Regions from separate parts of the Cedecea sp. Ae19-4 genome, predicted to be linked through region 2. Evidence: predicted binding sites of a transcription regulator. Region 2 holds the regulator's gene; the other holds the start of a gene.
The links. Region 2 encodes Fur, which represses iron uptake genes when iron is present. Its sites were predicted from a motif close to ATAATAATGAGAACNACTATCAA; they were not measured.
Positions count from the first base shown of each region.

Region 1: a site for Fur is predicted at 1,710-1,732, ahead of AAIE02_RS05245 (TonB-dependent siderophore receptor). Genes of this name have one in related genera too.

Region 1 covers NZ_JBCHWG010000001.1:1,088,701-1,094,803, forward strand. Annotated here, with positions in the region: gene ppsA (phosphoenolpyruvate synthase) at 1-27, shown strand, start outside; gene AAIE02_RS05240 (alpha/beta hydrolase-fold protein) at 108-1,670, opposite strand; gene AAIE02_RS05245 (TonB-dependent siderophore receptor) at 1,822-3,984, shown strand; gene AAIE02_RS05250 (alpha/beta hydrolase) at 3,994-4,896, shown strand; RNA gene rprA (antisense sRNA RprA) at 4,893-4,999, opposite strand; gene ydiK (AI-2E family transporter YdiK) at 5,299-6,103, opposite strand, start outside.
Region 2 covers NZ_JBCHWG010000001.1:434,370-440,472, forward strand. Annotated here, with positions in the region: gene chiP (chitoporin ChiP) at 1-443, shown strand, start outside; gene AAIE02_RS02005 (ChiQ/YbfN family lipoprotein) at 491-817, shown strand; gene fur (ferric iron uptake transcriptional regulator) at 912-1,358, opposite strand; gene fldA (flavodoxin FldA) at 1,638-2,168, opposite strand; gene ybfE (LexA regulated protein) at 2,348-2,626, opposite strand; gene ybfF (esterase) at 2,768-3,535, opposite strand; gene seqA (replication initiation negative regulator SeqA) at 3,710-4,258, shown strand; gene pgm (phosphoglucomutase (alpha-D-glucose-1,6-bisphosphate-dependent)) at 4,286-5,929, shown strand; gene AAIE02_RS02040 (EamA family transporter) at 5,964-6,103, opposite strand, start outside.

The DNA of each region.
Region 1 (6,103 bases), 650 kb from region 2:
CTCAGCCTTGCTGAACTGAATAAGTAACGTTCAACCCTTCTCTGCAATAAAGAGAGGGGATCAGGCCCGGAGCCTGCCTTATGCGGGGCAGGCCACCGGGCCGACACTTATCCCCGCTTAATCAATTCCTTCATGCCGGTAATAATGGCCTCGCACCACGCCGCATAATCATGCCCGCTCGACCAGGGGTTAAAGCTCACCTCGTAGCCCTTTTCACGCAGCACGGCTTCAAGCTGTTGCGTATTACGGTAAATACCGCCGTCTGCGCCTTTGCTTTCAAAGCGTCCCGCCTGCAGCCAAAATCGCACCGGCAAGCGCGGGGATGCCTGATACTGACGGGTAAGCCAGCCCGGCGCTTCGCCCTCGGGTGCCCACCAGTAAGAGCCGGACAAACTCAGCACGTTGCCAAACGCTTCGGGATGGCGAAGCGCCACCCAGGCTGAAGCCAGGCCGCCGTAGCTGGAGCCTGCCACGATGGTTTTTTGTGCCGGGGTGGTGATGCCCTGGCGGTGCAGCCACGGCACTAACTCTTCGGCCATAAAATCAGCGAAATTAGGATTGGGCGGCAGCTCTTTTTCACGTCGTTCGCCGTCCAGGCTGTCGATAAACACGGCGTTAACCGGCGGCAGGGCATGACGGGCTATCAGGCCGTCCAGCACATTGGCGAGATGATAACGGTCCTGGTACATACGGCCATCGAACAGCATTAGCGTCCAGCGGGCGGGCTGCCCCCCGCGTGGCCGGTAGACGGCCACTTCCCGACGGTTAGCCAGCTTTTTGCTTTCTACCTGATAGCGAACCAGGGAGCCCTGCCTAATCGGCTCGGCGGTTGCCTGCGGGGTAAAATAGCGGTGGGCGGTCAGGTCCAAAAGCGAGAAACGATTCCAGCGGTCGCCTTTGCCTGCGGGGCTGAATTGCGGGTTAAGCGGGTCAGTCTGGGCCGACACCAGAATCGCCCGGCGCTGGTCGCGCGCGGTGCCTTCCACAAGGGGAACGTCGGGGGCAAGTTTGTACTGCATTAGCGTATCAGCCGGTACCACATAGCTGCGATACCAGACGTCGGACTGCCCGAGGCGGAACATCGGGTCATGGTCACCGGCCGGTGAACCGAGCACGAACACGTTGCCCTGTGCGCCTCGCCACAGGAACGTCACGCGTTTGCGGCTGGCATCGATGGGCTCAACCAGCGGCGTGCCCTGCTCGCGCCTTTCCTGCCAGAAAGCTTCCGTACTTGCGCCGTGGCTCAAAGCCTGCTCAAGCGCCAGCAGTGCCGGGCTTTCCGGGGATTGTTCGTCGTTACGCTTGAGCGGCACGGTTTCACGGATCTGCCAGCGAAACAGCCAGCGCCTGCCGGGCTCACCGCGAAGCACCAGCGTAGAAGGCTGACCGACGGGCAGGGCAAAAAGCGGATTGTGCTGGCCATCCACCGGCCCATTTTCCACCAGCGAACGCCAGAGCCTGCCTTTGCTGTCTACCAGGCTGGCGTCGGTTACGCCGCTCAACCGGACGTTGGCGTAATTTTCACCCAGCGCCGGAAGGGCAAAGCAGATTTCGCCGCTGGCGTCGAACTTCCCATCCTGCTCACCCTGGCTGCCGGTAAAAGTACAGGTCGCGGCCACCGCCGACGCTGAACAAAGTCCCAACATTAATGCGCTCCACGCGGCTCTCATCGTGTTTATCATTCCTGATAAAAAAGTGCACACACGCTAATGCAAATGAGATTGATTTGCAATAACATTGCGAGTCGTTGCGTTTTACGACAAAACGTAACAGGAGAGAAAGGCGAACTTAATTCACCTAATCACATGGGATGTTACGGTCATGCACTTTAAAAATAATAAGGTAACCTGCGGCCTTTGGCTGATGGGATTCAGTGCCCTGGGGATGGGAAACGGCGTTCAGGCGCAGGAGCGGCAGGGCAGCGAGGAAACTCTGGTTGTCACCGGCTCCGTTAGCGAGGATCCTTCTGCGCCGCTGAAGGGGATGGTGGCTACCAAAACGCTGTCTGCAACGAAAACCGCGGCTGATTTGCTCCAAACGCCGCAGTCGGTTTCGGTGATTACCCGCGACCAAATGAACGCGCAGGATGTTACCTCCGTGTCGCAGGCTTTGCGCTATTCGGCCGGGGTGCTGACGGAGTATCGGGGCAGTTCGAACCGCAACGATGAGGTGTTTGTGCGCGGCTTCAGCTATGTCCCAAAATATCTTGATGGACTGAGCTACGGCGCAACAGCGTCTTCCCAGACCGGGACGTTTGACCCGTGGCTGCTTGAGCGCGTGGAGCTGGTGCGCGGCCCGGCATCCGTGTTGTTCGGCCAGGTGAACCCCGGCGGGCTTATCAGCATGACCAGCAAGCGGCCGACAAGGGAAGCGATACATGAAGTGCAGTTCCGCTCAGGCAACCAGCATCTGGCCGAGGGGGCTTTTGATTTTGGCGGCTCGCTAAGCGACGATAATCGGGTGCTTTATCGCCTGAACGGCATCGCACGCACGCAGCACAGCCAGGTGGCCGATTACAAAGAGCAGCGCCTGGCGATTGCGCCGGCGCTGCTCTGGTATCCCAACGAGCAGACTCGTTTTACTTTACTGACCAGCTACCAGAAAGACCCGAAGGCGGGCTATCGTAACTTCCTGCCTGCCGCAGGCCTGGTGACGGAAACCACGGCGGGGTATATCCCGCTGGACTTTAACGTTAGCGATCCCAATTACGACCAGTCGTGGCGCGAGCAAACGATGGTGGGCTATGAGTTCGAGCACAGCTTCAACGATATCTTCACCTTCCGCCAGAACGCCCGTTACGCCAGCATCAAACAGAAGTACCGTTACCTCGTGTATTCCACCTCAAAAAGCGAGACGCTACTTTCGCGCCGTGCGCAGCGAGAAACGCGTGATACCGATGAGTTTGGCGTGGATAACCAGCTTGAGGCGCAGTTTGATACCGGCGCGCTGGGGCATACGCTGTTAGGCGGCCTGGATTACAAGTCTAACCATGACCGGCAGCAGCTCAGCCGCGGCACCGGGGCGAAATACGATCTGTACTGGCCGAATCCGGTATATGGCCTCAATGTGGACGAAAGCACCTTCAGTGCGGTGAACGACGACCAGCAGAATCTCGACCAGACGGGCGTGTACCTGCAGGATCAGCTCAGCTGGAACAACTGGCAACTGCTGCTTTCCGGGCGTTATGATTGGGCCGAAGTGCGCACGACGGACAGGTTAAAAAGTAAAACGACGCAGCAGAATGACAGCAAGTTCACCTGGCGTACGGGGCTGCTTTACGCCTTTGATTTCGGCCTGTCGCCGTATATCAGCTACAGCACCTCGTTTGAACCCAATCTGCAGACCAACCGTGCGCCAGGCGCTGCGCCGTTCGACCCAAGCCTGGGCAAGCAGACCGAAGTGGGCCTGAAGTATCAGCCGCTGAAAGAGACCTTCATGACGCTGGCGCTGTTCGATCTCCGCCAGACAAACGTTGGGACCTACAACAGCGCGCTGGGTTGGTTTGAAAACGCCGGTGAAATTCGTTCTAAAGGGCTGGAGGCGGAGGTGCATTCCACGCTGTTTAACAGCCTCAACCTGATAGGCTCTTACACCTGGACGGATGCGGAAACCGTGAGCACCACCGTGGCGGGCACCGAAGGAAAAACGCCCGCGCGTGTTCCAACACATATGGCGTCGGCGTGGGGCAGTTACACTATTCCTGAAGGCCTGCTGAAAAACCTGACGGCAGGTGTCGGGGTTCGCTACATCGGGACCAGCTATGGCGATGCGAAAAATACCTTTAAAGTGGCGGCCGTGGATCTCTATGACGCCATGCTGCGTTACGAGCTGGGAGAAGTGAGCCCTGATTTAAAAGGGGCCGCCCTGCAGTTCAACGTCAATAATCTGTCGGACACGAAATACGTGGCGTCCTGCGCGTCGGATTCAGCCTGTTTCTACGGCATTGGCCGCACCTTAACCGCCACCGTCAGCTATCGCTGGTAAGGAGAACTTTTGCGCTATCTGCTTATGGCGCTTATCGCACTCGCTGCTCCCTCGGGGGCAGCGGTCATTGCGGATAAGCCCTACACGCTGGCGAATACGCTGGTACACAGTCTGCATTCGCCGGAAAACGGTGAGTATAAAATTATGGTTTCCTGGCCTGAAGGCGAAGCGCCGTCAGAAGGCTGGCCGGTGATTTACCTTCTGGACGGTGAGTCCGTCTTCCCCGGCGCGGTGTCGCTGATGCAGCGCCTGAGCTGTGAGCGTTGCCCGTTGGCGCCGGGCGTGGTGGTGGCGATTGACTACCCGGAAAACAGCCGCCGGGAGCGGGATTATCGACCTGCGGTAGAAAAAGTGGTGCTGGAGCCGAATCCGGCAGGGGGCACTTATCCGCCTGGCGTCCCCGGCGAGGCGCAGAAATTCTGGCGGTTTATCGACGCTGAACTCCGGCCCTGGGTCGAAAAGCAGTGGAAAATCAATCCGCAGCGGCAGGCGCTTTTTGGGCACTCCTATGGCGGTCTGTTCACCACCTGGCTGTTTATGACCTCGCCGGGCGCTTTCCAGCATTATTACGCCTCAAGCCCATCGGTGTGGTGGAACGACCGCTATCTGCTGCGAATGGCGCAAAACTGGCGGCCTGATAAGGGAAATGCTCAGCTATCGCTCTCCGTGGGAAGTTATGAACAGTCGTTGCAGCCGCAGGAGGCCAGGCTGTCGGAAGAGAAGCGCGCCACGCTATTAAAACATCGTGGGCAGCGAGCGATGGTAGACGGGAACCGCGAAATGGCTAATGTCCTGATAGCTAACGCCCCGACCCGGGTTGATTTTACGCTGGTAGAAGGGCAGAGCCACCTGACCGTTGCCCCGTTGGTTCTGCATGGGGCGCTTATCAATCACTTTGCGAAATCAGAATAAAAAAAAGCCCATCATCAAGATGGGCAAAGACTACACACAGCAATTCGTTGTTTCACTCAGGGGATTTCGATGTTTATAAATCAACGTGTTGATTCATAACCGTGAGTTAAATAGTAGGCATCTCACTAAGTGGCGTCACTCAGATTCGTCTCAATCGTTAACAGAAGGTAAATAACTTGAGGCAGCATAGCCCGGAATGGGGACTTCAATGGCCGGAATAGCGAAGGGAAAATGCGTTATTGATTAGATTTATTAACCATTTGCGTTAAGTCACTGCTTTAGGCGCAAGCTATTCTGTCGTTAAAAAAGTTCCTGTGGAGATGTAGAGGATGTGAACGGAAACTTAGCTGTTGTTGCATAGAGGGTTTGAGCGAACAGGAACTCCTCAAACCCTCCGCATCCTTATTTCTTCACATTCAGCGTCTGCTGCTCCTCAAGCAGTTCGACCACCTCTTGTGGATCGTCCTGTGGGGCAGGCGCCTCGTGCATCCAGACCGAAATCAGGCGATAAGAAACCGCCAGCAGCACCGGGCCGATAAACAGGCCAATCATCCCGAAGGCAATCAAGCCGCCGATCACGCCGGAAAGAATCAGAATCATCGGCAAGTCCGCGCCCATGCGAATAAGCACCGGGCGAATCACGTTATCCATGGTGCCAACGACACAACTCCATACCAGCAGCACCGTCCCCCAGGTGGTATCGCCGCTCCAGTACAGCCAGATAATGGCGGGCACCAGAATCACCAGCGGGCCAAGCTGAATCAGGCAGCTAAGCACCATCAGCACCGTAAGCAGCGCGGCGTAAGGAATGCCGGACACCGCCAGGCCAATACCGCCCAGTACACCCTGTGCTAGCGCGGTGACAACCACGCCCAGCGCTACGGCGCGAATTGCCTGGCCGGCCAGCAGTACGGCAGCATCACCGCGTTTGTCCGCGAGGCGGAAGGCGAAATGACGAATGCCGTTCCCCAGCGTCTCACCTTTGGCATACAGCAGCACGCTGAACAGCAGCATCAGGCCGAGATGCACCAGCAGAGTACCTATGTGTACGGCCTGACCAAGGAACCAACTGGTCGTCGTGCCGATATAGGGCCGGATCTTTTCCATAATCGCACTGCCGCCGCTGCTCACCAGCGTGTTCCAGCCGCTGTAAAGTTTATCGCCAATAAGTGGGACGCTGTGCAGCCATTCGAAGGCGGGCAGCGCC
Region 2 (6,103 bases):
TCCTGCAGCGTATGACGCCAACCTACGCGTCTTCCAACGGTCGTCTGGATGTGTGGTGGGATAACCGCTCTGACTTCAACGCCAACGGTGAAAAAGCCGTGTTCTTCGGTGCAATGTATGACCTGAGCAACTGGAACCTGCCGGGTTGGGCAGTGGGTGCTTCTTACGTTTATGCATGGGACGCAAAACCATCTACATGGGCGCTTGATGCTTCCGGTAACCGCCAGGATCTCGCTTCCAACAAGATCAAAGAGTCTTCTTACAGCCTCGACGCCATGTATACCGTACAGGAAGGCCGTGCGAAAGGCACGCTGTTCAAACTGCACTTCACTCAGTACGACAACCACTCCGACATCCCAAGCTGGGGCGGTGGGTACGGCAACATCTTCCAGGATGAGCGTGACGTGAAATTCATCGTGATTGCTCCGTTCACCATCTTCTGATGTGAAACCGGGCGCGCAAGCGCCCGTTTTTTTATAAGGAACCGAACATGAAAAAGATTCTGCTGATTACCGCCGCTGTATTCACGCTGTCTGCCTGCGTTCAACCTCCTGCACCTCCGGAAGATTCACGCCTGAAGCAGGCCTATAGCGCCTGTATCAATACGGCGGAAGGCAATCCGGATAAAATTGAAGCCTGCCAAAGCGTGCTGAACGTACTGCGCCAGGAAAAACAGCATAAAGCGTTTGTTGAGAAAGAAACGGTGAACGTGCTGGATTACCAGAAATGTATCCAGGCAAGAAAGAGCGGCAATGATGAAGCCGCGAAGGTACGCTGCGATAAGATTTGGCAGGAGATTCGCGCCAATAACAGCTGATAGCCTTTTTCAGTCAATAAAAAAACCGGCAAGGGAAACCTGCCGGTTTTTGCTTTTAAACGCCACCGAAGCAGCGTTTGTTAATGCGGATTACTTATTTAGGATCGTGGGCCGTGTCGTCTTCGCGGCAGTCACCTTCAGCACAGTGTCCGTACAGATAGAGGCTGTGGTTAGTCAGGCGGATGCCGTGGCGAGTGGCAATTTCACGCTGGCGGGATTCAATAGAATCATCGCTGAACTCGATCACTTTACCGCAGTCGAGGCAGATCAGGTGGTCGTGGTGATGCTGCTGGGTCAACTCAAAAACGGACTTGCCGCCTTCAAAATTATGGCGGGTCACGATCCCTGCATCATCAAACTGGTTCAGCACGCGATAGACGGTCGCCAGGCCGATTTCTTCGCCCATGTCGATCAGACGTTTATATAAGTCTTCCGCGCTGACGTGATGATTTACCGGCTCTTGCAGCACTTCGAGGATTTTTAATCGAGGAAGCGTGACTTTCAAGCCGGCCTTCTTTAATGCGGTATTGTTGTCAGTCATGCGGAAAGTGTCCTGTTGCTTAACGATTCGCTCAAACTGCAGTGAGCGTAAAGAGTAATGCGTCTCATTATAGAACTGCTACTTCTAAATGGGAACCGCAAGTATGGTGCAAAATAAGGCTGAAAAATCGTGGCGGCGTCGCCATTTACAGTAATTATCAGCCAAGCTATCAGGAAGACATTGTACAGGGATGTACGAGAAAGTTACAAACTTGTAGCAATTATTTTCATTGCTAAAAGCTATCAAGATGGCGCAAATGCTGTATTTGCGCCAGAGAAATCAGGCGTTAATGATATCCGCCAGATTCAGTTCTTCAGAAACCTGTTTAACCCACTTCTCAACGCGCTCAGCGGTCAGTTCCGGCTGGCGATCTTCATCGATGGCCAGGCCGACAAAATTGTCGTCATCCGCCAGGCCTTTGGAGGCTTCAAAGTGGTAGCCCGCGGTTGGCCAGTGGCCCACAATCGCCGCGCCGCGCGGTTCGATAATGTCGCGAATGGTGCCCAGCGCATCACAGAAGTATTCCGCGTAGTCTTCCTGGTCGCCGCAGCCGAACAGCGCCACCAGTTTACCGTTGAAATCGACTTCTTCAAGCGTAGGGAAGAAGTCATCCCAGTCACACTGGGCTTCGCCGTAGTACCAGGTCGGGATGCCGAGCAAGAGAATGTCGAAACCTTCGAGATCTTCTTTGCTGCTTTTAGCAATGTCATGCACCTCAGCAACGTCTTTACCGAGCTGTTTTTGAATCATTTTCGCGATATTTTCGGTGTTACCGGTGTCGCTGCCGAAAAAAATGCCTACGATTGCCATGAGTAAAATAACCTCTTGAAACTTAATAGTATGCTGGCCGTTCAATGCCCACGTATAGGGCAATCATAGCAGAACAGCTCCAGCAGCGGAAACAGCTATCACGCCCGGGTGCACAGTCTGCAACATGGTTTTGCTCACCCTTTTGAGATTTCAGATAACCCGCAGGGTGGCTGAAGGCGTTACCCGAGATTTTTAAGCTGCTCGAACAGCATCTCTTCGATCAGTTCGCTGCGGCTGATGTTACGGGCGTCAGCCAGCTGGTTGAGGGCATCGACCGCCTCATTGTTCAGTTTTAGCTCAACCCGCTTCAAACCACGCACTTTATCGCGCTTCAGCTGATTGCGCTTATTGATACGCAATTGCTCATCGCGCGAGAGCGGATTAGTTTTCGGCCGCCCGGGGCGACGCTCGTCCGCGAACAGATCTAATGTAGTACGGTCCGTTTGTTCTTTTGCCATGATTAGAATACTGACAGGAAATTCTGGCTGCAGGGGCAGGGTGCCGGTGCAATTAAGCGCGCCATCATACATCAGCGCGCCATTCGCGCCAACGCGTTAGCGACTTCAGCTGCCCGGTCGGTCTGTTTTTAATCAGTTTTTCTACTCTGCGTCGATATAACGGTGGATCGCCCGTAGAACGGCATCCGGTTTTTCCGCATGAACCCAATGACCCGCTCCAGCGATGACGTGAGCACGGGCCTGTGGGAACTGACTTAGCAGCGCCTCGCGGTGGCTTTCATCAACATATGGAGAATTCCCGCCGCGAATAAATAGTGCAGGATATGGCCAGGCCGGAACAGGCCGCCAGCCAACGATAGTTTCGTATTGCTGCCAAAGCACGGGCACGTTGAACTTCCACTCGCCGTCAGCAAAGGATTTCAGCAGAAACTGAATGACGCCTTCCTCAGCTACGTGGTCGCGCATGATTTGCGCCGCCTGCTGGCGAGTTTTTACGCCCGCTTCGGTGACCGCGCGAATAGCCGCGAAAATTTCGTCGTGACGGCGAACCTGATAGTTAACCGGCGCAATATCTATCATCACAATCTTATCAATACGCTGAGGGGCTATTGCGGTAAGCGCCATCACCACTTTGCCGCCCATGGAATGGCCAATAAATGTGGCCTTCTCGATGCCGTATTCGTCCAGCGTGTCCAGAACGTCCCCGGCCATTGCGGCATAGCTCATATCATCACTGCGCGGTGACAGCCCGTGATTGCGCAGATCGATCTGCAGCAACGCATGATCTTTACCCAGATCACGTGCCAGGACACCCAGGTTATCCAGGCTGCCGAACAGGCCGTGGATCAGTACGATAGGGGAATTGCTATTCAATTGTTGCGCAGTTTGCAGGCGAGCATTTAATTTCATGGCAAAGTTCTTTATTTTGGTTCGTTTGGTTAGGGTATCATGTTGGCATTCTCGCGGGCGTGCGGCAAATATTCAGTTTACTCTGACTTTGAGTCGCCTCTCCTGTTCGCTGTTGGGATTTGACCCTATAATCCCAACGACTTGTATTCAGAAAAGATATCGCACTGGATTAAGATGAAAACAATCGAAGTTGATGACGAGCTTTACCGCTATATTGCCAGCCAGACTAAACACATCGGCGAGAGCGCGTCAGACATTTTACGGCGTATGCTTAAATTTACCGCCGGGCAAACACCAGCAGCCACTTCTACGCCCGCTGCGCCTGAGCGCGCTGCGGCTCCCGTTGTTGAAGAAAAACCTGCGAACACCGCTCGTAATCGCGTGCGTGCCGTTCGTGAGCTGCTGCTTTCCGACGAGTACGCTGCCCAGAATAAAGCCGTAAACCGCTTTATGATGGTGCTGTCCACGCTGTATATGCTGGATGCAAAAACCTTTGGCGAAGCCACTGAATCGCTGCATGGCCGCACCCGCGTCTATTTTGCTGGCGATGAGCAAACTCTGCTGGCAAACGGCAATCAAACCAAGCCGAAACATGTTCCGGGCACCCCATACTGGGTGATCACCAATACGAATACTGGTCGTAAATGCAGCATGATCGAACACATCATGCAGTCAATGCAGTTCCCTGCGGAGCTGATTGAAAAGGTTTGCGGCACTATTTAAAAACCTGGCGTCAGTAAGGAAGAGCCAATGGCTAACCACGATCGTGCGGGTCAACCTGCACAACAGAGCGACTTGATTAACGTAGCCCAGCTTACGGCGCAGTATTACGTGCTTAAGCCAGTGGTGGGGAATAGCGAACACGCGGTGAAATTCGGGACCTCCGGCCACCGCGGCAGTGCAGCACGGCATAGCTTTAACGAACCTCATATTCTGGCGATTGCGCAAGCTATCGCTGAAGAACGCGCAAAGAATGGGATCACCGGTCCATGCTATGTGGGCAAAGACACCCACGCGCTGTCCGAACCTGCGTTTATCTCCGTGCTGGAAGTGCTGGCCGCTAACGGCGTGGACGTCATTGTGCAGCAGGATAACGGCTATACGCCGACGCCTGCGATTTCTAACGCCATCCTGGTGCATAACCAAAAGGGCGGCCCTCAGGCGGACGGGATTGTTATCACGCCATCCCACAACCCACCGGACGACGGCGGCATCAAGTACAACCCGCCAAACGGTGGCCCGGCTGATACTAACGTCACCAAAGTCGTTGAAGATCGCGCTAACGCGTTGCTGGCCGACGGCCTGAAAGGCGTGAAGCGCATTACGCTGGATAAAGCCTGGGAAAGCGGTCACGTTCAGGCGCAGGATCTGATTCAGCCGTTCATCGAAGGGCTGGTGGATATCGTCGACATGGCCGCGATTCAAAAAGCGGGCCTGAAGCTGGGGGTTGATCCTCTCGGCGGTTCCGGGATCGAATACTGGCACCGTATCGCGAAGCATTACAACCTCGATCTGACCATCGTGAACGATCAGGTCGACCAGACCTTCCGCTTTATGCACCTGGATAAAGACGGCGCAATTCGCATGGACTGCTCCTCCGAATGTGCGATGGCGGGCCTGCTGGCGCTGCGCGACAAATTCGATCTGGCGTTTGCCAACGACCCGGATTACGACCGCCACGGCATCGTCACGCCAGCGGGCCTGATGAACCCGAACCATTACCTGGCTGTGGCTATTAACTATCTGTTCCAGCACCGTCCGCAGTGGGGCAAAGATGTGGCCGTCGGTAAAACCCTGGTTTCCTCCGCGATGATTGACCGCGTGGTAGAAGATCTGGGCCGCAAGCTGGTGGAAGTCCCGGTTGGCTTTAAGTGGTTCGTTGACGGCCTGTTCGACGGCAGCTTCGGCTTCGGGGGCGAAGAGAGCGCCGGGGCATCGTTCCTGCGCTTCAACGGCACCCCATGGTCGACCGACAAAGACGGTATCATCATGTGCCTGCTGGCGGCAGAAATCACCGCCGTGACGGGCAAAAATCCGCAGCAGCATTACGATGAGTTAGCCGCGCGCTTTGGCGCACCGAGCTATAACCGTATTCAGGCCCCAGCCACTTCTGCACAGAAAGCCGCGCTGTCCAAGCTGTCGCCAGAAATGGTGAGTGCAGACACGCTGGCAGGTGACCCGATTACCGCGCGTCTGACGGCGGCACCGGGCAACGGCGCTTCCATTGGCGGCCTGAAGGTGATGACCAAGAACGGCTGGTTTGCCGCTCGTCCGTCCGGCACCGAAGACGCCTACAAGATTTACTGTGAAAGCTTCCTCGGCGCAGAGCACCGCGAGCAGATCGAGAAAGAAGCGGTAGAGATTGTCAGCGAAGTGCTGAAAAGCGCGAAGTAATATGCAAAAAGGCTCCCCAGGGAGCCTTTCTCTTTTAACCCAAAGCCACCATCAGTGCGCCGCAGGTGATAAGCGCCACGCCTATCCCGGCAATCAGCGACACTTTCTCACCAAACAGAATCACCGCCAGAATCACCGCGAACACCACGCTCAGCTTATCGATAGGGGCGACCT